DNA from 2 places in the Roseicyclus marinus genome. Region 2 is predicted to be linked to the other one. Evidence: riboswitches for the same ligand, from Rfam matches in the RefSeq annotation. Region 2 holds a riboswitch; the other holds the start of a gene.
The links. A riboswitch is a leader RNA that binds a small molecule or an ion and turns the genes downstream of it on or off. The one in region 2 is predicted to bind glycine.

Region 1: it holds a riboswitch for glycine, as region 2 does, so the genes downstream of both, AABA51_RS02155 (D-amino acid dehydrogenase) here and gcvT (glycine cleavage system aminomethyltransferase GcvT) in region 2, are expected to answer to the same signal.

Annotation. Positions count from the first base shown of each region.
Region 1 is NZ_AP027266.1:432,556-448,608, forward strand. It holds gene trmD (tRNA (guanosine(37)-N1)-methyltransferase TrmD) at 1-134, opposite strand, end outside; gene rimM (ribosome maturation factor RimM) at 178-684, opposite strand; gene rpsP (30S ribosomal protein S16) at 737-1,132, opposite strand; gene AABA51_RS02090 (chorismate mutase) at 1,247-1,543, opposite strand; gene AABA51_RS02095 (GNAT family N-acetyltransferase) at 1,570-2,118, opposite strand; gene ffh (signal recognition particle protein) at 2,216-3,718, opposite strand; gene AABA51_RS02105 (hypothetical protein) at 3,878-4,453, opposite strand; gene AABA51_RS02110 (sigma 54-interacting transcriptional regulator) at 4,538-6,406, opposite strand; gene AABA51_RS02115 (CmpA/NrtA family ABC transporter substrate-binding protein) at 6,611-7,996, shown strand; gene ntrB (nitrate ABC transporter permease) at 8,000-8,833, shown strand; gene AABA51_RS02125 (ABC transporter ATP-binding protein) at 8,848-9,750, shown strand; gene cynS (cyanase) at 9,782-10,252, shown strand; gene AABA51_RS02135 (TRAP transporter large permease) at 10,346-11,638, opposite strand; gene AABA51_RS02140 (TRAP transporter small permease) at 11,635-12,135, opposite strand; gene AABA51_RS02145 (TRAP transporter substrate-binding protein) at 12,358-13,383, opposite strand; gene AABA51_RS02150 (MarR family winged helix-turn-helix transcriptional regulator) at 13,575-14,045, shown strand; glycine riboswitch at 14,106-14,191, shown strand; gene AABA51_RS02155 (D-amino acid dehydrogenase) at 14,283-15,545, shown strand; gene AABA51_RS02160 (muconate/chloromuconate family cycloisomerase) at 15,648-16,053, shown strand, end outside.
Region 2 is NZ_AP027266.1:977,580-993,632, forward strand. It holds gene AABA51_RS04680 (MBL fold metallo-hydrolase) at 63-989, opposite strand; gene AABA51_RS04685 (metallopeptidase family protein) at 1,116-1,532, opposite strand; gene gltX (glutamate--tRNA ligase) at 1,599-2,924, shown strand; gene AABA51_RS04695 (gamma-glutamylcyclotransferase family protein) at 3,044-3,625, opposite strand; glycine riboswitch at 3,682-3,774, shown strand; gene gcvT (glycine cleavage system aminomethyltransferase GcvT) at 3,922-5,037, shown strand; gene gcvH (glycine cleavage system protein GcvH) at 5,052-5,414, shown strand; gene gcvP (aminomethyl-transferring glycine dehydrogenase) at 5,537-8,374, shown strand; gene AABA51_RS04715 (helix-turn-helix domain-containing protein) at 8,533-9,447, opposite strand; one part of gene AABA51_RS04720 (IS3 family transposase) at 9,757-10,619, opposite strand; one part of gene AABA51_RS04720 (IS3 family transposase) at 10,619-10,883, opposite strand; gene AABA51_RS04725 (hypothetical protein) at 10,926-11,084, shown strand; gene AABA51_RS04730 (ATP-binding cassette domain-containing protein) at 11,087-13,261, shown strand; gene AABA51_RS04735 (HlyD family efflux transporter periplasmic adaptor subunit) at 13,258-14,442, shown strand; tRNA gene AABA51_RS04740 (tRNA-Glu) at 14,563-14,637, opposite strand; gene recJ (single-stranded-DNA-specific exonuclease RecJ) at 14,741-16,053, opposite strand, start outside.

The DNA.
Region 1 (16,053 bases), 550 kb from region 2:
ACCTCGGGGAAGAGGGTCACGACACGGGCGCACCATGCGCCCTTGAGGCGGGGCGTGTCGCTCATCAATTCGCGCGGCTGCGCATTGGCCGAGATGGCGAGGCGTCCGTGGGACCTGGTGGGCGGTGTGGGCATGGCTTGGCCTTGCTGCCGGGGCGCGCGCGGCGCGGAAGGAAGATCAGTCGAAAAGCCCTTCGGGCGGGTCGATGATGACGCGGCGGGAGGCGAGATCGACGGTCGGCACGATGGCGCGGGTGAAGGGCACGAGGACCGAGCCCTTGAGGCCGGGGCCGCGCAATTCCAGCAGATCGCCCGCGCCATGGTTCAGCACGGCGGCGATCTTGCCCAGTTCGGCCCCGCCGGTGTCGAGCGCGGTCAGGCCCAGAAGATCGGCATGGTAGAATTCATCATCGGGCAGGGCAGGCAGGGCCGTGCGCGGCGCGTAAAGCCTTGTGCCGCGCAGGCCGTCGGCCTGTTCCTTGGTCAGGACGCCCGACAGCCGGGCGGCCAGCCCCTGCGACACGGGGCGGGTCAGCGTCACCTCGAAGGTGCGGCTGCCATCCTCGGTCGAGAGGGGGCCATAGGCGGCGATATCCGCCGCCTCGGCGCAGAAGCTTTTCAGCCGCACCTCGCCACGGACGCCGAAGGCGCCCGCGATGGCCCCGACACAGACCCGGTCGCTCATGACCGGGCCCGCATCGGGAGCATATGTCCAAGGCGCGACATGCGCGGGCCGATTACTCGGTCGCTTCTTCGGCCGGAGCTTCGGCCGGAGCGGCGGCAGCTTCGGCGGCTTTCGCGGCCTTGGCTTCCTTTTCGGCGGCGCGTTCCTTGGCTTTCTTGCCCGGCTCGGCCTTGTTGGGGTTGTTGCGGGTCTTCTTGGTCAGAAGGCCGGCTGCTTCGAGGAAGCGGGCGACGCGATCGGTGGGCTGTGCGCCTTGATCCAGCCAATGCTTCACGCGGTCGAGGTCCATCTTGATGCGGTCCTCGCTGTCCTTGGCCAGAAGCGGGTTGTAGGTGCCCAGCTTCTCGAGGAAGCGGCCGTCGCGGGGCATGCGGCTGTCGGTGGCGACGATGCGGTAGAAGGGACGCTTCTTGGTGCCGCCGCGGGCCAGTCGGATCTTCATTGCCATTGGGGTATCTCCTTGGATTGGCTGTTGTTTTGGTGGGTTTCACCCACCCTACGGGGTCTTGTGTGGTGGGTTGCACCCACCCTACGGGGTTGTGTTGGGTGGGTTTTACCCACCCTACGATTGGTGTTGTTCGTGGTGACGGATGACTTCGTCGATGACGAAGCGCAGGAACTTCTTGGCGAAGTCGGGGTCGAGGTCGGCCCGGATGGCCAGGTCTTCGAGCCGCGCGATCTGGGCCGCTTCACGGGCCGGATCGGACGGGGGAAGGTCGTGTTCGGCTTTCAGCTTGCCGACAGCCTGCGTGTGCTTGAAGCGCTCGCCCAGCGTGTAGACGAGGATCGCGTCAAGCCGGTCGATGCTTTCGCGATGCTCTTTCAACAGCGCGGCGGCGCGGGCAGTGGCGTCGGTCATGTCTTGTGCCTTTTGGGTCGTGTCGGTCATGCGGCCAGAACCTCGGCCGGGGCGGGGTGGCGCCAGACCTCGAGCGGTTCGTCGCGGTTGGGGCGGTCGGCGGCGGGGTCGAGCGTGCAGCCGAGCCGCTTGGCCAGCGCGATGGAGCGGGCGTTGCGGGTGTCGATGTAGCTGACGGCGGTGGGCCAGCCGAGATCGGCATAGGCATGGCGGCGGATCGTCAGAAGCGCCTCATGGGCGTAGCCCTTGCCCTCGGCCTCGGGCGTCCAGATGGACCAGCCCAATTCCGGCTCGGGCCAGTCGCTCGGCATCCAGGGACCGGCGGAGCCGATGGGCTGGCCGGTGGCGCGGTCTTGCAGCACGAAGGGGCCCCAGCCAAGCAGGTGCCAATGCCCGGTGATGATGGCGAGGGTGCGACAGGCCTGTCCCAGCGTCTTGTCCGCGCCGCCGCCGGTATAGCGGGCGCGGTCGGACATGACGAAGGGGGCAAAGGCCTCCAGATCGGATGCCATGGGCCCGCGCAGGATCAGGCGCTCGGTTTCCAGAGTCGGGGTATTGGCGAGATAGGCTCTCATGCGCGGTTGCCCCCATGGGTCGCAAAGCGACAAGCCACGCGGGCTTTGCCTGTGGGCAAGCCTGTGGAGCGGTCGCAGATGGGGAAGGGGTGCGGCATCACTTCTTTTTCCCGAAGCCCGACAGACCCGGGGGCAGGGCGCCGCCGCCCAGACCCGGCAGGCCGCCCATGCCCATGCGGCGGGCGGCTTCTTCCATCGCCTTGGGGTCCATGGAGGCGGGGTCCATCCCCTTGAGCGCGTCGGGCGCGCCCTTGCCCATCAGCGCGCCGAGGCCGCCGCGCAGGAGGCCCTTTTTGCCCATCTTGCCGAGCTTTTTCATCGCATCGGCCATCTGGCGGTGCATCTTGAGGAGCTTGTTGAGGTCGGACACGTCCTGACCCGCGCCGGCGGCTACGCGTTTCTTGCGGCTGGCCTGCATCAGGTCGGGGTTGGCGCGTTCCTTCTTGGTCATCGAGTTGATGAGCGCGATCTGGCGCTTGATGACCTTGTCGTCGAAGCCCGCATCGTCGAGCTGTTTTTGCATCTTGGCCATGCCGGGCATCATGGACATCATGCCCTGCATGCCGCCCATCTTCATCATCTGTTCGAGCTGGCTTTTGAGGTCGTTCATGTTGAACTGACCCTTCTGGAAGCGCTTCATCATGCGCTCGGCCTGTTCGGCCTCGAGCGTTTCCTGCGCGCGTTCCACAAGCGCCACGATGTCGCCCATGCCCAGGATGCGGCCCGCGATGCGCTGCGGTTCGAAGGTTTCGAGCGCGTCCATCTTTTCGCCCAGACCCACGAAGCGGATCGGCTTGCCGGTGATCGCGCGCATCGAGAGCGCCGCACCGCCGCGCCCGTCGCCATCCATCCGGGTCAGCACAACGCCGGTGATGCCGATGCGGCTGTCAAAGTTTTCGGCGGTGGTCACGGCATCCTGACCGGTCAGGCCGTCGACGACGAGCAGCGTTTCGCGGGGGTTGGCCACGTCACGGACGGCTTCGACCTGCGCCATCAGCTCTTCGTCGATCGACAGGCGACCGGCGGTGTCGAGGAGGTAGACATCGTAGCCGCCGAGCGAGGCTTGCGTTTTCGCGCGCTTGGCGATGGCGACGGGGTCTTCGCCCTTGACGATGGGGAGCGTATCGACGCCGATCTGGGTGCCGAGAATGGCGAGCTGTTCCATGGCCGCGGGGCGGTTCACGTCGAGCGAGGCCATCAGGACCTTTTTGCCCTCGCGCTCTTTCAGGCGCTTGGCGATCTTGGCGGTGGTGGTGGTCTTGCCGCCGCCCTGAAGGCCGACCATCAGGACGGGGGCGGGGGGATTGTCGATCTTGAGGCGGCCCGGATCCTCGTCGCCGGACAGGACGGCGATCAATTCGTCATGGACGATCTTGATGACCTGCTGACCGGGGGTGACGGATTTGGTGACGGCGGCGCCGGTCGCCTTTTTCTCGACGGCCTTGATGAAATCGCGCGCGACGGGTAGCGATACGTCGGCCTCGAGAAGCGCCACGCGCACCTCGCGCATGGCGGTGCGCACGTCATCCTCGGACAGCGCGCCCTGCTTGGTGAGGCGGTCGAAGACGCCGGAGAGGCGTTCTGACAGGTTCTCGAACATGGGCCTTGGCCCCTTTCATCAATCTCGGTCTGCCCCTTGAGGTAAGGAGCGGCCGGAGATGCGCCAAGCCCAAACGGCATTTGCCCCCGTGGGCGAAACCTCGCTGACGGGGGGCGATCCCATGATGAAACACGGGACCGGGAAGCTGGCGCTTTCCGGCTATTGGCGGGCGGGATAGGCGGATTCCCCCGCGCTGTCAATCGCGGCAGGGGTATCGCAGGCGAGCGTCAGGCTGTCGATGTCGCCGCCGAGCCGGTCGTAGCCCTGGGCGTGGAGAGCGAAGCTGCGCCGGAGCGCCATCGCATCCCATGCGGGCTGGTCGGTGGGCACAAGCGCCTCGGGCAGGCTGCCGGGCTGGCCATAGAGGCTGATCGTCATGGGACCGCGATAGGCGATGCCTGCGAAATCCATGCCGGTCACGTCGCGGGCATGGATGGCCAGAAGATCGGCCACCGGATTGCCCGAAGTGGTGACAAGCGCCCAGACCTCGCCCCGGATGTCGGGGCCGAGCTGCATCGCGCCCTGGGCCAGGTGGACCGCCGCCCCGCCTTCGCCGGGGAAGATCTGGCCGGTGAGGGCAAAGGTCGCGTCGCCCGACAGCATCGTGCCGGGGCGGGTGGTGCCGACGCCCTGTGTCACGGTGAGGGTGAAGTCGACATGGCAGGATGGGGCCGCCGCAAGCGCGGGGGCGAGGGGGAGAGCAAGGGCGAGGGTGCAGAGCAGGCGGTGCCACATGGGCAAGAGCCTAGCACGGGGGCAGGGCGCGCGCCAAAGACTGTCGGGCGGCGCGGTGAGGCGGGGCTCTTTGCCGGATCGCGGTCAGGGCGTGTCGTCGCTGTCCCAATCCGCCCGGGTGATGCCGAATTTGCGCATCCGGGAATAGAAGGTGGTTGCGGGAATGCCCATCAGCTCGGCGGCACCTGCGCGCCCGGACACCTTTCCGACGGTTTCGCGCAGGCAATCGATCAGGGCGCGGCGCATGTCGGCCTCGAGGTCGGCCTCGGTCCGGATCGTGCGGTTGGTCTGGCGCGACCGCGTGTCGGGTGTGCCGAGATCGACGATCAGCTTGCCCCCTTGCGACACGATCACGGCGCGTTCGATCACGTTGCGCAATTCGCGGACATTGCCCGGCCAGTCGTATCCCATCAGCCGTTCCATCACGTTCTGGGTGATCACGGGCGGCTTGCGGTTCATCCGTTTGGCGGCAAGGCCCAGAAGATGCGCGGCAAGGGCGGGGATATCCTCGCGTTTTTCGCGCAGGGGGTGGCAGAAGACCGGAAAGACGTTGAGCCAGAGGTTCAGATCCTCGCGCAGGCGGCCTGCCGCGACCTCGCGGTCGAGCGGTTTGGTCGAGGCGGCGATCACGCGCACATCGAGGCTGCGGCCGCGCGTGTCGCCAAGGCGTGTGACCTCGCGCTCTTGCAGGGCGCGCAGCAACTGGCCCTGAACCTCGGGCGGCAATTCCTCTACGTCATCGAGAAAGAGGGTGCCGCCATGGGCCAGTTCCAGCTTGCCGGGTTTGTCCCGCAACGCGCCGGGATAGGCGCCCCGGATCTGGCCGAACAATTCCGCCTCCATCGCGCCGGGGGCGACGGAGCCGCAGCGCACATGGATCAGGGGACGCCTGCGCCGGGGGCTGGCGTTGTGGATCGCATGGGCCACAAGCGCCTTGCCGGTGCCCGCCTCGCCCGAGATGAGGACGGTCGCATCCGTGCCCGCCACCAATTCGACGCGCATGAGCAATTGGCGGACCGCCTGCGAGGTTCCGATGATGTCATGATGGGCGCGTTCGGTGGTGATCGCCTCCTGGAGGTAGGCGTTTTCCTGTTCGAGGCGGTCGCGCAGGCTGGCAATCTCGGCCAAAGCGTCGTGGAGGCGTTTCTCGTTTTCCTTGCGCTCGGTGATGTCGCGAAAGATCACGACGGCGCCGGCCAGCACCTGTTGGTCGTAGATCGGGGTGGAGACGTATTCGACCCGGATCGGGCACCCGTCCTTGCGCCAGAACACCTCGTCCTCGATCCGGTTCACCTGTTCGAAGCGGAAGGAGCGGTAGATCGGGCAATCATGGGAATGGTAGATCTCGCCGTCGATATGGTGGTGGTGGATCATGTCGTGGATCGGCTTGCCCAAGAGATCCTCGGTCGTCCAGCCCAGCATTTCCTGGGCGGCGCGGTTGACGAAGGTGGTCTTGCCCTCGGCGTTGACGCCGTAGATGCCTTCGCCCGCCGCGTTGAGGATCAGCTGGTTCTGGTGTTCCAGTTCGGCAAAGAAATCATGGGCGCGTTTCCATTCCTCGATGCCCGCACGATGCAGGCGCACGGTTTCCACCATCTGCGCGCGGCGTTCCAGCTCGTCGAGGTCGAGCAGCATCACGAAGACATGGGTATCGGCCGCGCGGATGCGGCGGGCGCGCAATTCGCAGGGCAGGGGGTGGCCGTCGACGAGCAGGTCCGCGTCGCGTGTCCAGGCCTCGCCGCGGTGGTCCACCTCTTCGATGAAGACGATGAAGCGGGGGAGCGCGGGACCCAGCCAGGCGGAGAACACCGCGCCCGGTTCCGCGCCCGCGCCGAGCATCCGGCGGGCGGCGGCATTCAGCGTGGTGATGCGGTCGGTGGCGGTGTCGAGCACCAGTGCCGCCTCGGGCACGGTGGCGACCAGCGAATCGAATGTGAGCGGCGTGTCGAGCATGGCCGAAGTGTAGTGCTGCAACGCGGCAGGGCATCACGATATTTCGTAAATTACGAAAATTCGTGATATTTGCAGATGATGCGATCTATCTAACCATTGGAAATAAATGGAAATTCATAAAATGCCTAAATGTTAGGCACATGCTTTTCCCTTGGGCGATCGGCTTTCATGATGGGGACAGACATTCAACACAGGGGATGAGCCATGTCCGTCAAGAGCCTTGGGAACCCGTTCTCAGACAAGACCGATCTTCGCCATGGTGCCGATTGCGGTTGCGATGGTTGCGCGGCCCATGCGCAGGCCGAAGCTTCCCGCGCCGTCACCACGATGTCCGCCGAGCAGATGGTCGAACGGGCCATCGAAAGCGCCGTGGTGCGGTCTGTTTTCGGCCATAACGACATCCAGCGCCGCGCCTTCATGGGGATGCTGGGCGGCGGCACCTTTGCCTCGATCCTGGCTTCGGTCTTTCCGATGGATGCGGCCAAGGCCGCGATCCTTGACAATCTCGGGCCGCCGGAAAAGCCGGACCTGAACATCGGTTTCGTGCCGATCACCTGCGCCACGCCGATCATCATGGCCCAGCCCATGGGGTTCTACGAGCGCTACGGCCTGAATGCGCAGGTCATCAAGACCGCCGGTTGGGCCGTGGCGCGCGACAAGTCGCTGTCGGGGGAATATGACGCGTCCCACATGCTGACGCCCATGCCCTTGGCGATGACGCTCGGCGCGGGGTCGGTCGCGGCGCCTTACATCATGCCGGCGGTCGAGAACGTCAACGGGCAGGCCATCGTCCTGCACAATGACCACCTCGACAAGCGCGACCCGAGCCAGTGGCGCGGCATGACATTCGGCGTGCCCTTCGAATATTCGATGCACAATTTCCTGCTGCGCTACTACGTGGCGGAATTCGGGCTGGACCCCGATACCGACATCCAGATCCGCGTCGTGCCCCCGCCCGAGATGGTGGCGAACCTCCGGGCCGGGAACCTGGACGGGTTCCTGTCGCCCGACCCGTTCAACCAGCGCGCGGTCTGGGAAGGGATCGGGTTCATCCACCTGCTGACCAAGGACATCTGGGAAGGGCATCCGTGCTGCGCCTTTGCCGCGCCCCTGTCCTTTGCGACGGAGCTGCCCAACACCTATGGCGCGCTGTTGAAGGCGATCATCGACGCGACGCAATATGCCAGCGATCCGGCCAACCGCGAGGAGATCTCGGCCGCCATCGCGCCGGAGAATTACCTCAACCAGCCGGTCGAGGTGATCCAGCAGGTTCTGACCGGCACCTTTGCCGATGGTCTGGGCAATGTGCAGCGCGTGCCCGACCGGATCGATTTCGACCCGTTCCCGTGGCATTCCATGGGCGTCTGGATCCTGACGCAGATGCGCCGCTGGGGCTATATCGAGAACGACATCGATTACCGCGCGGTGGCCGAGCAGGTCTACCTTGCGTCGGATGCGCGGCGGATCATGGAAGATCTGGGCTACGAGGCCCCGACCGAGACCTATCGGACCCATACGATCATGGGCAAGACCTTCGATCCGGCGGATCCGGTGGGCTATATCGACAGCTTCGCGATCCGGCGGACCTGAGCCATGGCAAGCCTCAGCATCAACCAGCGTGGCGCGCTTTTGTCCGTGGTGATCCTGGTCGTCGGCCTCCTGTTCTGGGAGGCCGCGATCCCGCCGCAGCAATTGGCGACCGAGATGACGGAATACGAACGGCTGATGGGGGGCGGCGCACCGCGTGCCGCCATCCCGCCGCCCTCCGACATCCTGGCCAAGGCCTGGGAGGAATTGTCGAACCCGTTCTACGATGCAGGCCCCAACGACAAGGGCATCGGCATCCAGATCGGCTATTCGATCTACCGCGTGCTGTCGGGCTACCTGCTGGCGGCGGCGGTGGCGATCCCGCTGGGGTTCCTGATCGGCATGTCGCCCGTGGCCTATCGCGCGCTCAACCCGTTCATCCAGGTGCTGCGCCCGATTTCGCCCTTGGCCTGGATGCCGCTTGCGCTGTTCGTCATCCGCGACAGCGAGGCGAGCGCGATTTTCGTCATCTTCATCTGTTCGATCTGGCCCATGCTGCTCAACACCGCCTTTGGCGTGGCGGGCGTGCGAAAGGATTGGGTCAACGTGGCGCGAACCCATGAGCTGGGCGCCTTGCGCACGGCATTCCAGGTCATCTTGCCTGCTGCCGCCCCCACCATCGTCACGGGGATGCGGATTTCCATCGGGATTGCATGGCTTGTGATCGTGGCGGCCGAGATGCTCGTGGGGGGAACCGGCATCGGCTATTACGTCTGGAACGAGTGGAACAATCTCGACCTTACGTCGGTGATCTTCTCGATCCTCATGATCGGCATTGTCGGCATGGCCCTGGATAGCGCCTTTGGCGCGCTCCAGCGGGTCGTGGCCTACGCGGAATAAGGAGGACAGGACCCATGGCAAAACCCTTTCTCAGCGTGGAACGCCTGACCCAGACCTACCCGGATGCCGCGGGCGGTCAGACGACGGTGTTCGAGAATGCCAGCTTCGGGATCGAGCGGGGGGAATTCGTCTGCATCCTCGGTCATTCCGGCTGCGGCAAGTCGACGATCATGAACATTCTTGCCGGTCTCGCCTCGCCCACATCGGGGGTGGTGACGATGGACGGGGCCGAGGTATCGGGCCCGTCGCTGGACCGGGGCGTGGTGTTCCAGAACTATTCGCTTCTGCCCTGGCTGTCGGCGTTGAAAAACGTCTCCTTCGGGGTGCAGGCGCGGCACAAGGATTGGTCCAAGGCCGAGGTGGAGGCGCATTCGCGCAAATACCTGGCGATGGTGGGGCTGGAGGGCGACGTGGTTCTGCGCAAGCCCAGCCAGTTGTCGGGGGGCATGCGGCAGCGCGTGTCCATCGCGCGCGCCTTTGCCAACCAGCCCAAGCTCTTGCTGCTGGACGAACCCTTCGGGGCGCTGGATGCGCTGACGCGGGGCACGATCCAGGAGGAATTGCTCAAGGTCTGGAGCCAGACGGAACAGACGGTGTTCATGATCACCCATGACATCGACGAGGCGATCCTGTTGGCCGACCGCATCTTGTTGATGACGAACGGCCCCTATGCCCGCGTCGCCGAAAGCGTCGAGATCACGATCCCGCGTCCGCGTAACCGGACCGAGATCATCGAGCATCCGAACTATTACCCGATCCGCAACCACCTGGTGCAGTTCCTCGGGCAGCGGTCCAAGGCGCTGTCCGGCCAGCCTTCGGGCGGCGAGACGCAATCGCCCGAGACCGTCGTGATCGACAAGACAAAGCCCGCCGGCGACCCCGAACCCGAGGCCCGGCTGCGCGCCGTCAACGAGTGACGCCGCCCCATTCGCAAGAGGAGAGACAGCGATGAAAGACACGTTCGAACGCCCCGTCATGATGACCATGGAAGACGTGACCGTCATGATCCTGTCGGCCAAGAAACAGGCCGGCCTGACCTGGGAAGGCATTGCCGACAGCATCGGCATGTCGCCCGTCTGGACCCATTCGGCCTGCATGGGGATGAATGCCTTTCCCAAGGACAAGGCCGAGCTTCTGGTGGCCAAAATGGGCCTGCCGCAAGAGGCGGTTTCCGTCATGACCGAGCCGCCCACCAAGGTCTGGTCGCAGGCCGTGCCGACCGATCCCTGCATCTACCGCCTCTATGAGATCGTCGGCGTCTACGGGCCGACCATCAAGGCGCTGATCGAGGAGAAATTCGGTGTGGGCATCATGTCGGCCATCGATTTCGACATGCAGATCACCCGCGTGGAAAACCCCAAGGGCGACCGGGTGAAGCTGGAAATGTCGGGCAAGTTCCTGGGCTACAACAGCTGGTAGGCGCACCCGATCCGGTGCCCGAACCCCCAAAAGACGATCGGCGGGCCATGGCCCGCCGATTGCCGTTTCAGCGTGGCGCTCAGTCCATGGCGCTCAGGCCATGGTCGTTCCGAGCCAGAGCGTCAGGGCCGGAAAGGCCAGCAAGAGCAAGAGCCGCACGAGGTCGACACCGACGAAGGGCACAAGCCCCCGGAAGATGCGGGCGACCGGCACATCGGGCAAGACCGCTTTCAGGACAAAGACATTCATCCCCACGGGCGGCGTGATCAGCGCGATTTCCGTGACCACGATGACAAGGATGCCGAACCACACGAGATCGAAGCCCTGGGCCACCACGATGGGCGCGAAGAGCGGCACGAAGATCAGGATGATCGCCATCGAATCCATCACGCAGCCCAGCACGAGAAACACCGCAAGGATCACGAGGATCAGCGCCATCCCCTCAAGCCCCGTCGCCTCGACCAGGCCCAGGACACCGGCGGCAAGACCGGACAGCGTGAGCAGCTTGGACAGCATCAGCGCACCGAACAGCACCGTATAGAGCGAGATCGAGGTATAGGCCGTGTCCACGATGACCCGGCGCAGCATCCGCCATGACATCCGTCCGCCGATCACCGCCACGACAAGCGCGAGGCCCGCGCCCATCCCGGCGGCTTCGGTGGGCGTGAAGAGCTTGGCGTAGAGCCCCCCGATGATCAGCCCGAAGATCAAGAGGAAGGGCCAGACGCCCGCCAGCGACCGCCAGCGTTCGGACCAGCCGCTTGCCGCGCCCTGCGGGGCCTCGGACGGATTGCGCGCGGCGATGAGCCGGATCACCACCAGGTAGAGCGCAAGCCCGATCAGCCCCGGCACGACACCCGCGACGAAGAGATCGCCGATATTGGTCTGGGTCAGGATGCCGTAGACCACCATGATGATCGACGGCGGGATCAGGATGCCCAGAGTGCCGCCCGCCGCGATCGTGCCAGCCGCCAGCGATTGCGAATAGCCGTAGCGCTTCATGCTGGGATAGGCGACCTTGGCCATGGTGGCGGCTGTCGCGTAGCTCGAGCCGCAGACCGCCGAAAAGCCCGCGCAGGACATCATGGTCGAGAGCGCCAGCCCGCCCCGCACATGGCCGACAAAGGCATGGGCGGCGCGGAACAGGTCCTGTGCGATGCCGGTCTTGGCGATGATGTTGCCCATCAGGATGAACATCGGCACCACGGCCAGATCGTAGTTCAGCACCGCATCCGAAATCGTGAAGGGCAGGAGTTGAAAGGCGACGTTCCAGTTCACCGCGAAGCCGATGCCCGCCACCGACACTGCCTGCAGGGCAAAGCCCAGGGGAACGCGCAGAAAGGCCAGCAGGATCGCCGCGGCCATGGATATCGTTCCGACGATCACAGCGGATCCTCCTCGTGATTGTCCGCGGGGTCGACCATCGGTCCGGTGATGGCGATGGCGGCTGCGGCAAGGGCGGAGAGGGCGAAGCTTGCCCCGATGAAGAGGTAGAGCGGCCCGCGCGGCAGGCGCAGCGCCTGGCTCACCTCGGAGATGCGGGCGGCATTGAGGCCGTGGCGCAAGAAGAGCCAGGCCAGAAGGCACAGGATGCCCACCACCAAGAGGGCGATCAGCGCCCGCCACCAGCCCATCCAGGCCTGGCCGATCAGCCGGTCGAACAGGTCGATGGTCAGATGCGCGCCCGCGACCGTCACCAGCGGCAGGCCGCAAAAGACCACGAGCGCCATCAGATGTTCGGTGATGTCATGTGCGCCGTAGATCGGGGCGCCGAAGAGGCGGCGGCCGATGACATCGGCAAAGGTCAGCACGACCATGGACATCAGGACGATGGCCATGACCGTCTCGACCGCGCGCCGCAGCGCCCAGGCGGTTGAAAGCATGTGGGTATCCTCCCCCGAAAGCGGGACGGGGATGGACCCGTCCCTTTGCGGCCCGATGCCTTGGAGCGCGGCGCGTTCATTCGCAGTCACGCGTCGCGCTCCAACCTTCTGATTTCGCATGTCCGGGGAGCCCAAAACCGGTTCCCACTTTTGCGCGACATGCTTCTTGATTTCGCATGTCCGGGGAGCCCAAAACCGGTTCCCACTTTTGCGCGACATGCTCTATTCGGCGGCCAGCGCCTCGTAGGTTTCCATGTAGAAACCCATCATGGTCGCGGGGTCGGCGACGCCTGCCTCGGCTGCGGCGACGATCCAGTCGGCGACCATCGCGTCGCGGATCGTGTCCACCGCCGCGATCAGCTCGGGAGAGGCTTGCGTGATGGTGTGACCGGCGGCGGCCAGCGCCTCGGTCGCGGCGGGGCTTTGCAGGTCGAACTGGCGGCCCCAGGTGGCCGAGAGCGTTTCACCCGCGATGGCCTCGATCGCGGCCTGATCGGCGGGGGCGATGCTGTCCCAGCGGGCGCCGTTCATCACCACGAAGAAGGTCGCGTCATAGAACCCGTCGGGGAAGATCGTGTGATGGGTCAGCGCATCCTCAAGGCGGAAGTTCACGACCGATTCCATCGTGTGCAGCGATCCGTCGATGACGCCGCTTTCCAGCATCTCGTAGGCGCGCGTGGCGGGGGCCGCGACCGGCACGGCACCCAGTTCGGTCAGGAGCCGTTCCTGGATCGGGCCGCCCATGCGGAATTTCTGCCCGGCGATATCCTCGGGCGTCAGCATCTGGGCCGAGCCATGGTGCAACTGGCCCCCGCCGAACATGCCGACGGCCAGCATCTCGACCCCGTCAAAGACCGGCAGATCGGCCAGATGGGCTTGGTAGGTCCGCCAGAGCGCCACGCTTTGTGCCTCGCCATTGGTGCCGGCATTGGGGAATTCCGCGAACCACAGCGACACGAAACGTTCGGGTTCATAGGTGAAATTGCCCCAAGCGATGTCGGCCACACCGGTGCGCGCCAGTTCCCAATGCTGCGCGGGGCCGCCCAGCGGCGCGGGCAGGATGGTGACGGTCACGCGGCCTTCGGTCACTTCGGCAACCTGTTCGGCGAAGGGCACCAGAACATCGGTGTGCAGGAAATGCGTCGGCGGAACCCAGGACGACATCGTCAGGTTCTGGGCGCTGGCGGCCCCTGTCATGAGCGCCAGTGCCGTGGCAAGCGCGGTGGTGCGGCGTAGGGTGCAGGTCATGGTTGGATCTCCCTTGGCGATGGCCCCTGTCGCGGCCTGACCGCCGCTCCTCCGGCGGGTCGGTTTCGGCGTTGCGATAGTTGCAGTTTGAGAATAATGTGCTGAGACTGTTGCATGCTGAGATAAAGGCGGCGATGATGCCCAAGGTATCGGGTGATACCGAAAGCACGGGCACAGCGGGGCGGGGCAGGATGAGCGGTCAGAAAACCTTTCGGAACGAGCGGCTTACCTACAAGCTCAACATCGTTGCCGATCAGGCCATCGCGGCGAACGACCAGATTTTCCTGCGCGAGACCGGGTGCAGCATCCGCGAATTGCGGGTTCTGCGCCTGATCGACGACACGCCCGGCACCAGCTTTCGCGACATTGCCCGCGTCACGGGATTCGAACGCAGCCTGACCTCGCGCCTGATCCAGTCGCTGATCGGGGCGGGGTTGATCGAACGCAAGAACGCGCCCGATGACGCCCGCGTCTTCGAGCTGCACACCACCGAGAAGGGCCAGGAGGCCCGCCGCATCGCGCGCGGTGTCTCGGACAGGTTGGAGGCGATCCTGACCGATCCCCTGTCCCGGGCCGAGCTGGACACGCTCAACACGCTTCTGGAGCGGCTGGCAGCCTGGGTCAGTTCGGATGCGTATCGTGAGCGGCTCTTGGAGGAGTAATTCTCAAGTCAAGATAATCTTGATTTGAGAATGAGTATCCGCTACACGGGCCCCGCCATACCAGCCGTCCCGCGAGAGGCCGAGATCATCGGCGCCGAAGGAGCAACCCCCCGGAACCTCTCAGGCAAAAGGACCGGGACGCGCAGGGCGATCTGAAGCGGGAGAAAGAACACCCGCAACAGAGGGGAAACCCCGCCGCAAGGCGGGCATGAAACCCTTTGGTCGCGGGAGGTTCACATGACCAAGATAGCCGTAATCGGCGCCGGCATCACCGGCGTCTCCACCGCCTCGTCCCTGATGGACCGGGGCCATGATGTCACGATCTTCGACCGCAACCGCTATGCGGCGATGCAGACATCCTTTGCCAATGGCGGGCAGTTGTCGGCCTCGAACGCCGAGACGTGGAACCGCTGGGCCACCGTCTTCAAGGGCATGCGCTGGATGATGATGCGGGGCGCGCCCTTGCTCGTGAACCCCAAGCCCAGCTGGCACAAGTACAGCTGGATGGCCGAATTCATCGCCGCCATCCCCCAGTATCGCGACAATACCATCGCGACCGCCCGCATGGCAATTGCCGCCCGTGGCCTGCTCAAGGAAAAGGCCGCGCGCTACGGCTTCGACTTCAACGCCGAGGATCGGGGCATCCTGCACATCTATACCGACCGCGCCGAATTCGACCATGCGGGGCGGGTGACGGCGCTGTTGGCGGAGGCGGGTCTGACGCGCCGCGCCGTGACGGCCGAAGAGATCCGCAGTCTCGAGCCCGCCATCTCGGGCGATTTCGTCGGCGGCTATTATACCGACAGCGATTTCACCGGCGATATCCATCGCTACACCATGGGTCTGGCCCAGGGCATCGCGGGCGAGGGGGCCGATCTGCGCTTTGGCACCGAGATCGAGACGCTGGCCCATACCGGCGCCGGTGTGCGGGTGACATGGGTCAACGGCGCCGATCGTCAGGCCGAGGATTTCGACGCCATCGTGATCTGCGCCGGGGTGGAAAGCCGCCGCTTTGCCGCGATGCTGGGCGACCGGGTGAATGTCTACCCGGTCAAGGGCTATTCGATCACCGTCCGCCTCGATGACCCGGCAAGCCAGGAGGCCGCGCCCTGGGTCAGCCTGCTCGATGACGAGGCCAAGATCGTCACCAGCCGGCTTGGCCGCGACCGGTTCCGCATCGCGGGCACGGCGGAATTCAACGGAACGAACCTCGATATCCGCGACGATCGCATCCGCCCGCTTGTCAAATGGTGCGAGCGATTCTTTCCCGGTGTCAGCACCGAACATGCGATCCCATGGGCGGGCCTGCGCCCGATGATGCCCAACATGATGCCCAAGGTGGGTGCAGGCCGTCGCCCGCGCGTCTTCTACAACACCGGCCACGGGCACCTGGGCTGGACGCTGTCGGCGGCCACCGCCGAGATGCTGGCCGAAGCCGTCAGTGCGGATGCGGCCCTTGCCCCCGTCCGCCCGCAATCCCTGCGGATGGCGGCGGAGTGACCGCCCTGCGGCAGGCCCGCGCGTCCGGGTCTGCCGCACATCGCGCCTCAGGGTATCGACCAAGACCCGGCGCGTCATCGACAGATCACACCCCCCGCAAGCATGGTCCGGCTCAAAGCAACGCCAGACACGGTGACCCAAGTGACCACGATCGACCGCATCGAAACCCTCATCCTCGATATCCCCACGATCCGTGGGCATGTCCTGTCGATGGCGACGATGCGGACCCAGACCGCCGTTCTGGTGCGCATCCGGTTTTCCGACGGCTCCGAAGGTTTGGGCGAGGGCACGACCATCGGCGGTTTGAGCTATGGTCCCGAAAGCCCCGAAAGCATCCGCTCGGCCATCGACACCTATCTGGCACCTGCCCTGACGGGCCGCGCCGCCGATGATGTGAACGGCGCGATCCAGCTGATGGACCATGTCGCGCGCGGCAACCGCATCGCCAAGACCGCCGTTGAAATCGCGCTCTGGGATGGTCTGGGCAAGCGGCTGGGCGTGTCGGTCG
Region 2 (16,053 bases):
GCTCCAACGAAAAAGGGCCGCGCAGGTCGCGCGGCCCTTTCCTGTTATCGCGGGTAGAATCCTCAGCCCATCAATTGCCCGCTTTCGGGCACCCAGCGGAATTCCGCACCATCGCTGCCCGGCGCGACATAGCCCAAGGCCGGGAAGGGCATGTGATAGCCCACCGCAGGGATACGGTCGGCGGCGATCATGCCAAGGATCCGGCGGCGGCTTTCGGCGGCCGCGGCCTTGTCCGCGTCGAACCGCACCTCCCAATCGGGACGCGCGAGCGACCAGACCGGGTGGTTCGCCAGATCGGCAAAGATCACGAGACCCGCGCCCTCGCTCTCCAGCCGATAGACCATGTGGCCCGGCGTATGGCCAAAGGCCGCCATCCCGGTGATCCCCGTCACCACATCCTGCCCGTCGCCAAGAAAGGTGAATTGATCGGCCATCGGGAGCACATTGGCGTTGAAGCCTTCATTGCCCGCGCCCGCCCAATGGTCGAATTCCGCCTGTCCCGTCACGTAGCGCGCATTGGCGAAGGTGGGCGCGCCATCCGTCATCATGCCGCCGATATGGTCGCCATGCATATGGGTCAGGACCACGATGTCGATCTGGTCGGGCGCATAGCCCGCAGCGGCCAGCGCCCCGGTCGTGGCTGCCCCGTTCAGGCCCGTGTCGAACAGGATCAACTCCGACCCGGTATTGACCACGGTCGGGGTGAAGTAGAATTGCGCCAAGTCGGTCGACAGGAAATTCGCCTCGCTCACGGCGGCGAATTCCTCCGGCGAGACATTCATCCCGAAAATCCCCTGTGGCTCCTCGCGCGGCGTGGTGCCCGCAAGGATCGTCGTCACCTCGAACCCGCCGATCATGAAGCGGCGGTGGCGCGCGAAACTTGCGCCCATCATCGGCGCCTCGGCTGCGGCAGTGCGGGGCAGGGCGGTCGCGGCCAAGGGCAGGGCCGCACCGGATGCCAAAAGGCTGCGGCGGGTAAGATCTTTCATGGGTCAGTGCCTCCCGGTTCTGTGCATGTGCCTTGCAAGATAACGCGCCGGCGCGTCTTGCCCGTCACGGCTTCGTGACCTGGGCCTTCATGTCCGCACAATCCGCCTGCGCGGGTGCAGGGCGGATCATTCCCACCATGGATCGATCCGCGCGATATCGGCATCCGACCAGCCGAAATGATGCGCCAATTCATGCACCAGCACATGGCCCACCATCTCGCCCAGGCTCACATTGCCCCGATCCGCCCATTCGTCGAGGATCGCGCGCCGGAACAGCCAGATCGTATCCGGCCCCATCGGCTGATCCATCACCGATTTCTCGGTCAGCGGGATGCCGTCGTAAAGCCCGGTCAGCTCGAACGGGTCTTCCATCTCCAGCTCCGACAGCATCTCGGGCGTGGCGAAATCCTCGACCCGGATCACGATGCCGAGAGCTGCTTTCCGCCACGGCTCGGGCAGGGCCTCGAGCGCCTCCATCGCCATGGCTTCGAAGGCGGCTAGATCGGGCGCGATCAGATCGGCAAGGGAGGTGGCATCACTCATGCCCCCGATATGGACAATTCCGCCCCGATCTGAAAGACCACGCCGCACCTGACCAAAGGCCCTGTCATGACCGTTACCACCCGTTTCGCGCCCTCGCCCACCGGATATATCCATGTCGGCAACCTGCGCACCGCGCTCTTCAACCACCTGATCGCGAAAAAGGCGGGCGGGCAGTTCATCCTGCGGCTCGACGACACCGACCCCGAACGGTCGAAACAGGAATATGCCGACGCGATCATGGAAGATCTCGAATGGCTGGGCCTGACCTGGGACCGGGTGGAGCGCCAATCCGACCGGCTCGACCGCTACGCCGAAGAGGCCAAGCGCCTGCGCGCGGCGGAAAGGTTCTACGAGGCGTGGGAAACGCCGACCGAACTGGATCTCAAGCGCAAGAAGCAGCTGAACATGGGCCTGCCCCCGGTCTATGACCGCGCCGCGCTGGCGCTGTCGGATGCCGACAAGGACAAGATGCGCGCCGAACGCGGGCAGGGGGTTTGGCGCTTCTTGCTCGACCAGAACCGGATCGAATGGACCGACGGCATCCTCGGGCCGCTGTCGATCGATGCGGGCTCGGTCTCGGACCCGGTGCTGATCCGGGCGGATGGGCAAGTGCTCTATACCTTCGCCTCGGTTGTCGATGACATCGACATGGGCATCACCCATGTGGTGCGCGGGGCCGATCACGTCACCAATACAGCGACGCAGATCCAGATCATGGCCGCCCTTGGCGCGGGTCATCCGAATTTCGCGCATCACTCGCTCCTGACCGGCCCCCAGGGGGAGGCGCTGTCCAAGCGTCTCGGCACGTTGTCTCTGCGCGACCTGCGCGCGCGCGGGGTGGAGCCGATGGCGCTTTTGTCGCTCATGGCGCGTCTGGGATCGTCGCAGCCCGTTGTCCTCGCCTCCTCCATCGAGGAACTGGCTGACGGGTTCGATTTGTCCCATTTCGGGGCGGCGCCCACGAAATTCGACGAGGCGGACTTGTTCCCGCTGACCGCGCGCATCCTGCACGACACCTCCTTCGAGGACATGGCCGCAGAGATCGCGGCCCTTGGCGTGCCCGAGACGCTTGCGGCCGATTTCTGGGCCGTGGCCCGCGAGAACATCACGACCCGCGCCGACCTGCCCGGCTGGTGGCACCTGTTCCGGGATGGTGCCGCGCCCGAGGTCGCCGAGGAAGACCGCGCCTTCGTGGCCGAAGCCTTGGCGCTCCTGCCCGAGCCCCCTTATGACGCTGGCACCTGGGGCGCCTGGACCGAGGCGGTGAAACAGGCGACGGGCCGCAAGGGCAAGGGTCTGTTCATGCCGCTGCGCAAGGCGGTTACAGGGCTCGAGAAAGGGCCGGAAATGGCTGATGTGATGCGCCTGTTGCAAAAAAAGCCGACGCTCTGACATCGTTTCCTACGAGCCGCGCGACCACCCTTCGGTAGGGTGTGCCTTAAGGCGCACCTAGCGCGAAATGTCGGGCCCCATTCATATGGGACAGCGATAGGTGCGCCTGAAGGCGCACCCTACAGAAACCCGACCCCGAGATCCTTGAGCGCCGCATCGACCATCCCGCGTTCCCGGTCACTCGAAACCTGCGCACGCGGGTATTGCGGCGCGTCCCGGTCGTCGAGCACACCCACCTCCCAACCGCCGGTCGTCTCGAAGAAGCGGCCCACGCCCGCCTCGCCGAACTCGCGCAGATAGCCCTGCACCACCACGTCGAGGTAACTGAGCAGGATCGGATGCGCGCCGCCTTCGGCCACGTGCCGGGGCTCGACCTTGTAGATCATCACCTCGGCCGCGCCGGGCAGGTCATGGGTGACATCGCGGAGCGCATGGCGCGCATAGGCCGCTTCGCGCAGGTCAAGTGCCGCCCAATCCCCGCCCGGAACCGGCGCGATCAGCCCCTCGATCTCGACCCCCGGGGCTTCGATTGCGGACAGATAGGCGAGCTTTCGCAGCGATGTGCCGCGCCAAACCCGCGCCCAGCCACGCACGCGGGCCGGGCGCGCGGGCTCATAGACATGCGTCGCCCGGTTCACGAGGCTGCCATAGCCGAAGAAAAAGGGATCGCGCGCCATCTCCATGTCGGTTTTGATGGCCAAAGCGCCGGGGATGCACAAGGCCCCTTGCGGCCTCCGGCAAGCCTGATATTTTCACACCATCGTCACAGGGAGACGCTGACCCGATCTGGTCAGGGCCGAAGGAGCAACCGCCCCGGTAAACTCTCAGGCAGAAGGACCTGTGACGGAACGAAAACTCTGGAGAGTGATGCGGGAAACCGCATCCGCCGACGGGATAACGATCTCAGGCGACAGGACAGAGGGGGCATCACCGGCACGCGGCCATGGTCACGTGCGAACAGATGCCGGGCCATGCGCCCATACCTCGACGGGGACATATGGCCGAGACAGCCACCACCGACCTGACCGATCTGCCCCTTGCGGCGCTTCATGCCGAGCTTAGCGCCAAATTCGTCCCCTTCGCGGGCTGGAACATGCCCGTGCAATATGCCTCGGGCGTGATGGCCGAACACCTGTGGACACGCGCCCATGCGGGGCTGTTCGACGTGACCCATATGGCGCAGGTCCGCCTGCCCAAGGATGCGCTCGAGGGGCTCGAGGCGCTTGTGCCCGCCGATCTCTTGGGCTTGCCCGAGGGGCGTCAGCGCTACAGCCTGTTCACCAATGCCACGGGCGGCGTGCTTGACGACCTGATGATCGCGCATCGGGCGGGCGATCTGTTCCTTGTCGTCAATGCCTCGCGCCGCGCCCATGACCTGGCCCATCTTCGCGCCCATCTGCCGGGCGTGGAGGAGGTGACGGACCGCGCGCTGCTGGCGCTTCAGGGGCCCGAGGCGGAAGCGGCGCTCGCGGCGCTCGTGCCCGGGGTCGCCGCGATGAAATTCATGGATGTCGCGGTGCTGGACTGGCAGGGGGTGGCGCTCTGGATCTCGCGGTCGGGCTATACGGGCGAGGACGGATTCGAAATCTCGGTGCCCGCGGGGCAGGCCGAGGGCTTTGTTCGCGCGCTTCTGGCCGATGAGCGGGTCGCGCCCATCGGTCTGGGGGCGCGCGATTCGCTGCGGCTCGAGGCCGGTCTGCCGCTCTATGGCCAGGACATGGACGAGACGATTTCCCCCGTAGAAGCCGGTCAGGCCTGGTCGATCGGCAAGGCCCGCCGTGCGGGCGGTGCGCGCGCGGGCGGCTTTCCCGGTGCCGATGTCATCCTGGATCAGCTTGCCCATGGCGCGCCCCGCCGCCGCGTGGGGCTTGCCCCCGAGGGTCGCGCGCCCATGCGCGGCGAGGTGATGCTTTACGCCACGCCAGACAGCGCAGAGCCCATCGGGCGCATCTCCTCGGGCGGGTTCGGCCCCAGCCTTGGTGCGCCGATGGCGCTGGGCCTGATTGATGCCGCCACCCCTGCCGATGCCGTGCTATACGGCGATCTGCGCGGCAAGCGCCTGCCCGCGCGGCAGGTGCCGCTTCCTTTCGTTCCACCCGGCTACAAGCGTTGAGACACGAGGCCCCGATGAAATACACTGAAGACCATGAATGGCTGAGCCTCGACGGCGACATCGTCACCGTCGGCATCACCGAATACGCCGCGACCCAATTGGGCGACGTCGTGTTCGTCGAATTGCCCGAGATCGAGACGCAGGTCGCCAAGGGCGACGAGATCGTCGTGATCGAAAGCGTCAAGGCGGCCTCCGACATCGTCGCGCCCGTGGATGGCGAGATCGTCGAGATCAACGAGGCCTTGGCCGAGAACCCCGCCCTCGTGAACGAGGATCCGACCGGCGAGGCCTGGTTCTTCAGGATCAAGATCGAGGATCCGGCCGTGCTCGACGATTTCATGGACGAGGACGAGTACAAGGATCACATCGGGGAATGAGGCGATCGGGGGCTCTGCCCCCGCCGCGGCCCCGCGGGGCCGCGTCTCCCCCGGAGTATTTCTGAAGCAAAGATGGCGCGGGACAGAGCCCTTGGCTGCCCGCTCTCGAGAGGACGACCCCGATGCCCTGGACGCCGACCGCCTACGACCCGACCGATTTCGCCAACCGCCGCCATATCGGACCCTCGCCCGCAGAGATGGCCGAGATGCTCAAGGTCGTGGGGGCCGCCAGTGTCGATGAGTTGATCGACCAGACGCTGCCGACCTCGATCCGGCAAAAGACGCCGCTGGACTGGGCCCCCATGTCCGAGGCGGCGCTTCTGGATCACATGCGCGCCATCGCGGCCAAGAACAAGCCGATGGTCCAGATGATCGGGCAGGGCTATTACAACACCCACACGCCCCCCGCGATCCAGCGCAACGTGCTGGAAAACCCGGCATGGTACACGGCCTACACGCCCTATCAGCCCGAGATCGCGCAGGGCCGTCTCGAGGCCTTGTTGAACTACCAGACGATGGTGTCGGACCTGACTGGGCTCGAGGTTGCCAATGCCTCGCTGCTGGACGAGGCGACGGCCTGCGCCGAGGCGATGGTGATGGCCGAGCGCGTGGCGAAGTCCAAGGCGCGGGCCTTCTTCATCGATGAAAACTGCCACCCCCAGAATATCGCTGTGATGCGGACGCGCGCCGAACCGCTCGGGATCGAGGTGATCGTGGGCGCGCCCGAGACGCTGGATGCCTCTGCCGTCTTCGGCGCGATCTTCCAGGTGCCGGGCACCTTTGGCGGGTTGACGGACCCGAGCGAACAGATCGCGGCGCTCCATGCGGCCAAGGCCATCGGTATCGTCGCGGGCGATCTTCTGGCGCTGACCCTGATCAAGGATCCGGGCTCCATGGGGGCCGATATCGCGGTCGGTTCGGCGCAGCGTTTCGGCGTGCCCTTGGGTTATGGCGGCCCGCATGCCGCCTTCATGGCCTGCCGTGACGCGCACAAGCGGGCGATGCCGGGCCGGATCGTGGGTGTGTCCATCGATGCGCATGGGCGGCAGGCCTATCGCCTGTCGCTCCAGACGCGGGAGCAGCATATCCGCCGCGAAAAGGCCACCTCCAACGTCTGCACCGCGCAGGCGCTTCTGGCGGTGATGGCGAGCTTTTATGCCGTCTTCCACGGTCCCGAGGGGCTGCGCGCCATCGCGCAGGATGTGCATCTGAAAACCGTACGGCTGGCCGAAAGCCTGCGCGCGGGAGGCTATGCGCCGCAGGCGGCGGCGTTTTTCGACACGGTGACGGTGCCCGTGGGCGACCGGCAAAGCCGGATCATGGCGGCGGCTGTGGCGCGCGGCATCAACCTGCGCGACGTGGGGTCCGACCGGATCGGGATTTCGGTCGACGAGACCACGACCGAGGCGCATCTCGCGGCCGTCTGTGCCGCCTTCGACGTGGCCTTGGTGTCGCCCCAGACGACCCCCGCCATCCCCGAGGCGATGCAGCGCAGCACGCCCTACCTGACCCACCCGATCTTCCACATGAACAGGGCCGAGTCCGAGATGATGCGCTACATGCGCCGCCTTTCGGATCGTGACCTTGCGCTCGACCGGGCGATGATCCCGCTGGGGTCCTGCACGATGAAGCTGAACGCTGCGGTCGAGATGATGCCCGTCACCTGGCCCGAGTTCAATTCCATCCACCCCTTCGCCCCCGCCGACCAGGCGCAGGGCTATGCCGAAATGCTGGCCGATCTGTCGAACAAGCTCTGCGAGATCACGGGCTATGACGCCATGTCGATGCAGCCCAATTCCGGCGCGCAGGGCGAATATGCCGGGCTTCTGACCATCGCCGCCTATCACAAGGCGCGGGGCGAGGGGCATCGTCGGATCTGCCTGATCCCTGTCTCGGCCCATGGCACCAACCCGGCATCGGCCCAGATGTGCGGGATGGAGGTGGTCGTGGTGAAGGCTGCGGCCAACGGCGATGTCGACCTGGAGGATTTCCGCGCCAAGGCGGAGGCCGCGGGCGACAATCTGGCCGCCTGCATGATCACCTATCCCTCGACCCACGGTGTTTTCGAACGCACCGTGCGCGAGGTCTGCGCGATCACCCACCAGTTCGGTGGGCAGGTCTATCTGGACGGGGCGAACCTCAACGCCATGGTGGGCCTGTCCCAGCCGGGTGAGATCGGCGCCGATGTGAGCCACCTCAACCTGCACAAGACCTTCTGCATTCCGCATGGCGGCGGTGGCCCCGGCATGGGCCCTATCGGGGTCAAGGCGCATCTCGCCCCCTACCTGCCGGGCCATCCCGAGACTGGGGGGGCAACCGGGCCCGTTTCCGGCGCGCCCTATGGCTCGGCCTCCATCCTGCCGATTTCCTATGCCTATGTCCGGCTCATGGGCGGCGAGGGGCTGACACGGGCGACCAAGGTGGCGATCTTGAATGCCAATTACATCGCCAAGCGGCTGGAAGGGGCGTTTCCCGTTCTGTTCACCGGCAAGAACGGCCGGGTGGCGCATGAATGCATCCTCGACACCCGCCCCTTTGCCGAGGCCGGCGTGACGGTCGATGACATCGCCAAGCGGCTGATGGATTGTGGTTTCCATGCGCCGACGATGAGCTGGCCCGTGGCGGGCACGCTGATGGTGGAACCGACCGAAAGCGAGACCAAGGCCGAGATCGACCGGTTCTGCGACGCGATGCTCGCCATTCGCGCCGAGATCGCCGAGGTCGAAGCGGGCCGCATGACGATCGAGGAAAGCCCGCTCCGCCACGCGCCCCATACGATGGAAGACCTGATCCGCGACTGGGACCGCGCCTATAGCCGCGAGCAGGGCTGCTTCCCGCCCGGGGCCTTCCGCGTCGACAAATACTGGCCGCCGGTCAACCGTGTCGACAACGTGCATGGCGACCGGCATCTGATCTGCACCTGCCCGCCGCTGGAAAGCTACCAGGAAGCGGCGGAATAGCCGGATCTGTAGCCTTTCCAATCTGAAAAGGGCCCGGGCATCGCGCACCGGGCCCTTCCCGTTTCGGGATCGTCAGGACGGAAACCTGGCCATTGCCACGGGTCCGTGGCTCGATGCTTGCGGCGGTTCTGGTGACGGTGCCTGAGGCCCTTGGCGCGCTATGGTTTCGAACGGCGGCGCAGGGTCTGGCTTGGGCTTTCTCCGAATGCTCTGCGATAGGCCCGCGTGAAATTGGCGACATGAGTGTAGCCCATGTCATAGGCCAGTTGCTTGATCAGGGCACCGTCCGTCAGCGCATCGCGCGCCTTGGCCATGGCGACCCTTTGACGATAGGTGCGCAAGGAAATTCCGTAGCAGCTTTCGAACGCGCGCAGCACTTCACGTTGCTGTCGGAGCGGCTGGCATTGCCCCAGGATATTGACAAGATCGATAGACGGATCGTCCGCCACGGCCTTGTGCAATGCACGGGCCTGCTCGAGCAGTCCGGCCGCGTGAACTTCGTCCTCGGGCGGGGGGTTTTGAAGGGCGGCCAGCGCCTCCAACAGGAACTGAAGGGCGACGGGTTCGCAACGCGACCATTCCAACGGGTCGTGAAGCCCGCTTTCATGCAGTGTCAGGGCCGTCGTGGTCATGGCCGGGGTGATGGACAAAGGTCGCAGCCTGACGATCTTGCGGCGTCGGTTCAAGAAATCGCCCAGAAAGGGCGGCGCGCCATCCGGGAAACGTTTCGCAAGATCCGCGCAGCACATCGAGATGCAGACATGGGACAATAATCCGCTTTCTCTGGCGACAAGTCGGAAGCCAGGGGTGTCGTTTCGCAGCAAACAGGCGGTTTGCGGGCGCCATGCGCCGACAGATCCGTCTCCGAGGTGGATATCCACGAAGCCCGACAAGAAGTAGATCGCATTGACCCGGCATTCGTTTTGCGGATCGGGAAAGGTGATCGTGGTACCTTGATCGACGGGCAGGCTCGACAGCACGACATCGATCCTGCTGGGAAAGGACATGACCGACACGCCGGGGTGACCGGCGGCGCGCCGGACCGGATCGATCAGGAGGTCCAGCCAGCTCAATGCCGCCGACATCTGTGGTTTCCTTTCATTTTCCCGGCAGGAGGCCTACGGCGGCGGTCCGTGTCCGTGCCGGGATGCGCAGGTTCGTCCGAGCCTATACAAGCCCGACTATAGCAAAGTGATTAACGACAGCTTTGCGGGAAAGTTCAGCGGGCGCGGTGACGAATATCACTTGGTGATAAGTCTGGCCGTCAGGTGACAAGCCTAACTCGTGGCTTGCAAAGGCAAAGTTTCGTATAACACGCCACGGTTGAGGTGATGCGGTCGGGTGGTCCTGATCAGCCCCACCTGAGTGGTCCAGTTTGAGTGTTAGTGCATGACTGGCCTTCGGTCCATCGGGACGATGGTTTCCGGGGCCGGCGGGCGGTAGCCCAGGGCACTGTGGGGTCGCTTGGTGTTGTAGTGCCTCCTCCATTGTTCGATCAGGATTTGTGCCTCGCGGAGGCTGTAGAAGACTTCGCCGTTGAGCAGTTCGTCGCGGAACCTGGCGTTGAAGCTCTCGCAGTAGCCGTTCTCCCATGGTGACCCTGGTTCGATGTAGGCTGTCCGGGCGCCGACCGCGCTGATCCAATCGCGGACGGCTTGGGCCACAAACTCCGGGCCGTTGTCTGACCGGATGTACGCTGGCACGCCCCGCATGATGAACAGGTCGCTCAGCGCATCGATCACGTCACCTGAGTTCAGCTTGCGCTTTGTCTTGATCGCCAGACACTCGCGGCTGTGTTCATCCAGGATGTTGAGCGTCCTGAAGACCTTCCCATCCTCCGTGCGGCAATGCACGAAATCATAGCTCCAGACGTGGTCCCGATACTCCGGTCGCAGCCGGACGCAAGACCCGTCGTTCAGCCAGAGCCGCCCCTTCTTCGGTTGCTGCATTGGCACCTTAAGCCCCTCTCGCCGCCACAGGCGTTCGACGCGTTTGTCGTTCACCTCCCATCCCGCATCTCTCAGCAGGGACGCGATCCGACGATAGCCGTAGCGACCAAACTGACGCGCCAGCTCGATCATGTCCGCGACCAGTTGCACCTCATCGGCGCGACCCTGCGGCAGCTTCCGCTGCGTGGAGCGGTGTTGGCCCAGGACGCGACAAGCCCGGCGCTCAGAGATCGCGAACGTGCTGCGAGCATGCTCAATGCAAGCACGGCGACGAGCGGGGCTCAGAAGTTTCCCCGTGCCGCCTCCGCCAAGATCAACTTGTCCAGCGTCAGATCTGACACGGCTTTCCGTAACCGTTCATTCTCTTTCTGGAGGCGCTTGAGTTCCTTCAGTTGGTCTGTTCCCATACCGCCGTATTGCTTGCGCCAGCGGTAGTAGGTCTGCTCGGTAATGCGAACCTCGCGGATCGCGTCCACCCGTGCCATGCCTTGCCCGACAAGCACCTCAACCTGCCGCAGCTTTGTGACAATCTCTTCCGGCTTGTGCCGCTTCGTAGCCATTCTGATCCTCCGTTTTCCTAAACATAACGGCGGACCACTTCATTGGGGGAGGATCACACCTCCGAGGCGGCGCGCCTCGAGACGGAGCGGACGGCCAATGTCATCGGCGTCATCGAAACGCGGTCCGATATCGCGCGGAATTGTCTTGAGGCCGCGCGCCTCTTCGGGGCCCTGTCGCGCGCCGAGATCGGGTTGCCCTGATCATGCCGGGTGCCGCACCGCCGGATATCGACGCAAACGGGACACAGGACCGCAGCTTCGAAAAGGCGGTCCTGGCCTGTCTTGCGGCGCTTGGGCGGCGCTGTGCACCGGGCGATCTTCTGGTGGGTTTGCCCCTCGGGGATCGTGCCACGCTTGATGTGCATCTTTTGCCGCGCGCGCTGGCCAATATCGGCTTCGAGATGACCCTGCATCGCAAGGTGGTGGTCGCCGATCTGCGCCCGCCCTGTCTCTTGCTGCTCAAGGATGGCGATCACGTCTTCGTCGCCGAAAAGCGGGACGGGGGCGATACGTTCGTCATCCTCGACCCCCACGGCGACCGGCAGGTGGCCGTGTCGCGCGCGACGCTTGCCGCCGAAAGCGGCGGCGAGATGATCTGCCTGGCCGACAGCATCGAGGCGCTGGCCGCCCGTCACGCCGGCGCGCGCCCCAAGGGACATTGGTTCTGGGGTCATTTCGCCCCCCTGCGCGCGCGCGTCTTCGACGTGATGCTGGCCTCGGCCTTTGCCAATATCCTGGCCGTCGTCGTCTCGCTCTTTGCCCTGCAGGTCTATGACCGCGTCATCCCCAACCAGAACGAGGCAACGCTTTGGGTGCTGGCAAGCGGGGCGGCGGTCGCCATCTTCATGGAATTCCTGCTGCGCCTGTCGCGGGCACGGCTGATCGACAAGGTCGGGCGCGACATCGAGATCGCGGCCAACCGCGACCTGTTCGAGCGGCTGATCAACGTGCGGCTCGACCAGCGGCGAATGCCACCGGGCAGCATGGTCAACACGATGCGCGAATTCGCCTCCGTCAAGGAATTCTTCGCGGTCGCCGCCGTGGGGGTCCTGACCGATCTGCCCTTCGTGCTGATCTTTCTGGCGGTGATCTATGCCATCGGCGGGCCGATCGTGATCGTCGTGGCGCTTGGCGGCTTGGCGATGATCGTGCTCAGCCTTGTCTTTCAGCGCCGCATCCATGCCCTGTCGCGCGACATGCTGGGGGGGACCACCACCGCGCTCCGCCTTCTGACCGAGGCGAGCTACGGCCTCGAGACCCTGCGCAGCCACAACGCCGCCCCGTGGTTCCAGCGCAACTGGGAAGAGGTGATCACGCTCAACGCCCGCCAATCCTCCGAGCATCGCAAATTGTCCGCCAGCCTGTCCTTTGCCGCGGCCGCCCTGCAGATGCTGACCTATATCGCGGCGGTGACGGCGGGGGTCTACCTGTTCTTCGGCGGGCTGTTGAGCGTGGGCGGCATCATCGCGGTCTCGATCCTGACCAGCCGGACGCTTGCGCCCATCGTGCAGCTTTCTTCGGTCATCTCGCGCTGGCAGAACACCACCGCCTCGCTCGACGCGCTCAAGCTCATCGCCACCGCCCCCCAGCAGCGCCCGTCGGACCGCAGCTTCATCCGGCGCCCCGCGATCCAGGGCAAGATCCGGCTTCTCGATATCCGCACCGCCTATCCCGGCGTCGAACAGCCCCAACTCGTCATTCCCCGTCTGGACATTGAGCCGGGGTCCAGGTGGGCGGTTCTGGGCGAGAACGGATCGGGCAAATCGCTGTTTTTGCGCATTCTTGCGGGTCTTTATGAACCCACCATCGGCAGCTACATGATCGACGGAATCGAATTGCGCCAGATCGACCCCGACGATCTGCGCCGCGCGATCGCCTATCTCCCGCAGGACCCGCGCCTGTTCAAGGGAACGCTGCGCGAGAACCTTCTGGTGGGCAGCACGGTCTTTCCCGATGCCCGCCTGTTCAAGGCGCTGGAATTCGCGGGCCTCGACAAGCTCGTCTCGGCCACCACGCGCGGCCTCGATCTGGAGATACAGGATGGCGGCGAGGGGCTGTCCGTCGGTCAGCGCGCGGCGGTGGGGCTGGCCCGCGTGCATCTGCACGACCCGGCGCTCGTGCTGCTCGATGAACCCACAGCCGCCATGGACAGCCGCGCCGAAGCCACGTTCGTCAAACGCTTTTCGCACTGGCTCGACGGGCGGGGCGCCGTGGTCTGCACCCACAGGCTCGCGCTGATGGAGGCGGTCGACAACGTCATGATCCTGTCGGGCGGGCGCATGATCGGGCAGGGGCCCAAGGCCGAAATGCTGTCCAAATTCACCACGACCGGCGGGGGCGAAAATCCCGCCCGCCTGCTCGCGGAGCGGGGGCGATGAGCGCCGCGCGCCCCATCCAGGCCCGCCACGATCCCGTGCCGCGCGCGCGCAGCGTGATCTATCTCGTGATCCTCACCATCGCGCTCTTTCTTGGCTGGAGCTATTTCGCCTCCGTCAATGCCGTCGTGCGCGGCCCGGGCCGGATCGAACCGCGCACCGCCACACAGACCATCCAGAACCTCGAAGGCGGCATCGTCGAGCAGATCCTCGTCTCCGAAGGCGATATCGTGGAGGAGGGGCAGCTTCTGGCCCTGATGGACGACACCGCCTTTCGCAGCGGTTTCGACGAATTGTCGGGCCGCGCCGATCTTCTGGAAATGCAGATCCTGCGCCTTGTCGCCGAGGCGGGTCCGGCCGGCGACCCCGTTCTGGATTTTCCCCCCGATCTTGTCGCCCGCGCTCCCGATGCCGCGCAGGTCGAACAGGATCTCTTTCGCGCCCGCGTCACGCAATTCCGCGAAACGCTCACGATCCTCGAAGAAATCCTGGCCGCGCGCAACGCCGAACTGGCCCTGCTCGAACCCATGGCCGAACGCGGGGCCGTCTCGGGCTCCGACCTGATCCGGGCGCGTCAGGCGGTGCTGGAAGTGCGCCAGCAGATCACCGAGTTGCGCACCGGCTTCGAGGCCGGGCGGGTTCAGGCGCTGTCCGAGCTTCAGGGCGAACTGGCACAGATCCGCCAGCAATTGCGCATCCGCGCCGCTCAGGTGGAACGCGCCGAATTGCGCGCGCCGACCCGTGGCGTCGTCAACCGAGTGGTGGTGCAGACGGCGGGCGGTGTCGTCGCCCCCGGCGGCCCGATTCTCGAAATCCTGCCGCTCGACGATGCGCTCGTGGTCGCCGGTCGCATCGCGCCCAGCGACATCGGCCCGGTCTTTGTCGGCATGCCCGCCAATGTGAAACTCACCGCCTATGATTACCGCGATTACGGCTCCATCCGGGGCGAGGTGGTCCATGTCAGCGCCGATACCGTCACCGACCCCGAGACCAATCCCCCCGAACCTTTCTTCGAGATCACCGTCGCGCTCCAATCCCAAAGCCTGACCGGCCCCGAGGGGGAGGTCTTCGTGCGCCCGGGCATGCTGGCCGATATCGAACTCGACGCCGGGCAACGCACGGTCTTCCACTACCTCTTCAACCCGCTGCTGCGCGCGCGAGAGGCGTTTTCGGAGCCGGATTGACCTTCGGCCGGTCCCGTTCGCGCAGGAAACCAGCGCCCGATCACCCAAACCGCGCCAAGGCCAAAGCGAAACGGCCAAGGCGGCGCCACGGCAAAATATCTGCGATCATTCAGGGAAAATTGGCAGCCCGTAGGGGAATCGAACCCCTCTTTCCAGGTTGAAAACCTGGCGTCCTAACCGATAGACGAACGGGCCACGCTTGGCGGTGAGGGGCTTCTAGAAAAACGCGCGGCGGGGTTCAAGGGGATTCTTTGCGCAAGATGCAGGAAAGATGATCCGCCCCTGAACTGGCCCCCGCTCACTCGGCCCAGGCGGCATCCTCCAGCCGCAACTGGACGCTCTGCCGCCCGTTCCAGTGATTGACCTCCACCCGACCCGCGACATGCAGCGCGCGGCCGCCATGGCCTTGCAGCGCGGCATCAAGACCCTTTCCCGCCGCGTCGAAACAGATCGCGTCGATGGTTCCCGTCCCGTCGCCGAGCGTCAGTTTCAGATGGCCCTCGCCCACGGGGCGGCTGTGGCGGATGCGCAGCCCCGGCAGGGCGAAACGCGGGGCAGGGGCGGCGGCCCCGAACGGCCCCGCCTCCTCCAGCCGCTCGATCAGCGCGACGGTGCAGGCATTCGGCATCATCACCCCGTCAATGCGCAGATCGCCCGGTCCACGCGCCCCCGCGCCCTGTTTGGCCAAGAGCGCCTCGAGCCGCGCCATCGCCGGGTCCAGCTGCGCGCGCGTCAGGCTCAGGCCCGCGGCCATCTTGTGGCCGCCACCCTTTTCGATCAGCCCCTCGGCGGCCAGCCGCTGGATCGCGGCCCCCAGGTCGACACCCGTGACCGACCGACCCGATCCCTTGCCCTGATCACCCTCGAATCCGATCACCACGGCGGGGCGGTTCGTCGCCTCCTTCAGACGCGCCGCGACGATGCCGACGACACCGGGGTGCCAGCCGTCGTCCGCGGCCCAGACCAGCGCCCCCTCCAGCCCGCGCGCCCCGGCCTGGTCCAGCGCCGCCTCGCGCACGCGGCCCTCGATCTCGCGGCGGTCGGTGTTCAGGTCATCCAGCCGCTTGGCAAGGCTCGCCGCTTCGGCCGGGTCGAGTGTCGACAGGCAGCGCGCGCCCAGATCGGCAGCCCCGATCCGCCCGCCCGCATTCACGCGGGGGCCAAGCACGAAACCCAGATGGTAGCTCGTGGGCGGCCGGTCGAGCCGCGCCATATCGCCAAGCGCGACCAATCCGGGTCGCGCGCGCCGCGCCATCACCTTCAACCCCTGCCTCACAAAGGCGCGGTTGAGCCCGGTCAGCGGCGCCACATCGGCCACCGTCGCCAGCGCCACAAGGTCTAGCAGCGCGATCAGGTCGGGGGTTTTCTGCCCCGCCTCCCGCAGGCGGCGGTTCGCCTCCACCAAGAGCAGGAACACCACCCCCGCCGCGCACAGATGGGCAAGGCTGCCATCCTCGTCCTGCCGATTGGGGTTCACCACCGCCACGCAGTCGGGCAGGGTCGCGCCCGCAAGGTGATGGTCCAGAACCACCACATCCGCGCCCTTGGCCGCAGCGATGGGCCCATGCGACAGCGTTCCGCAATCCACGCAGATGATCAGGTCATGCGCCT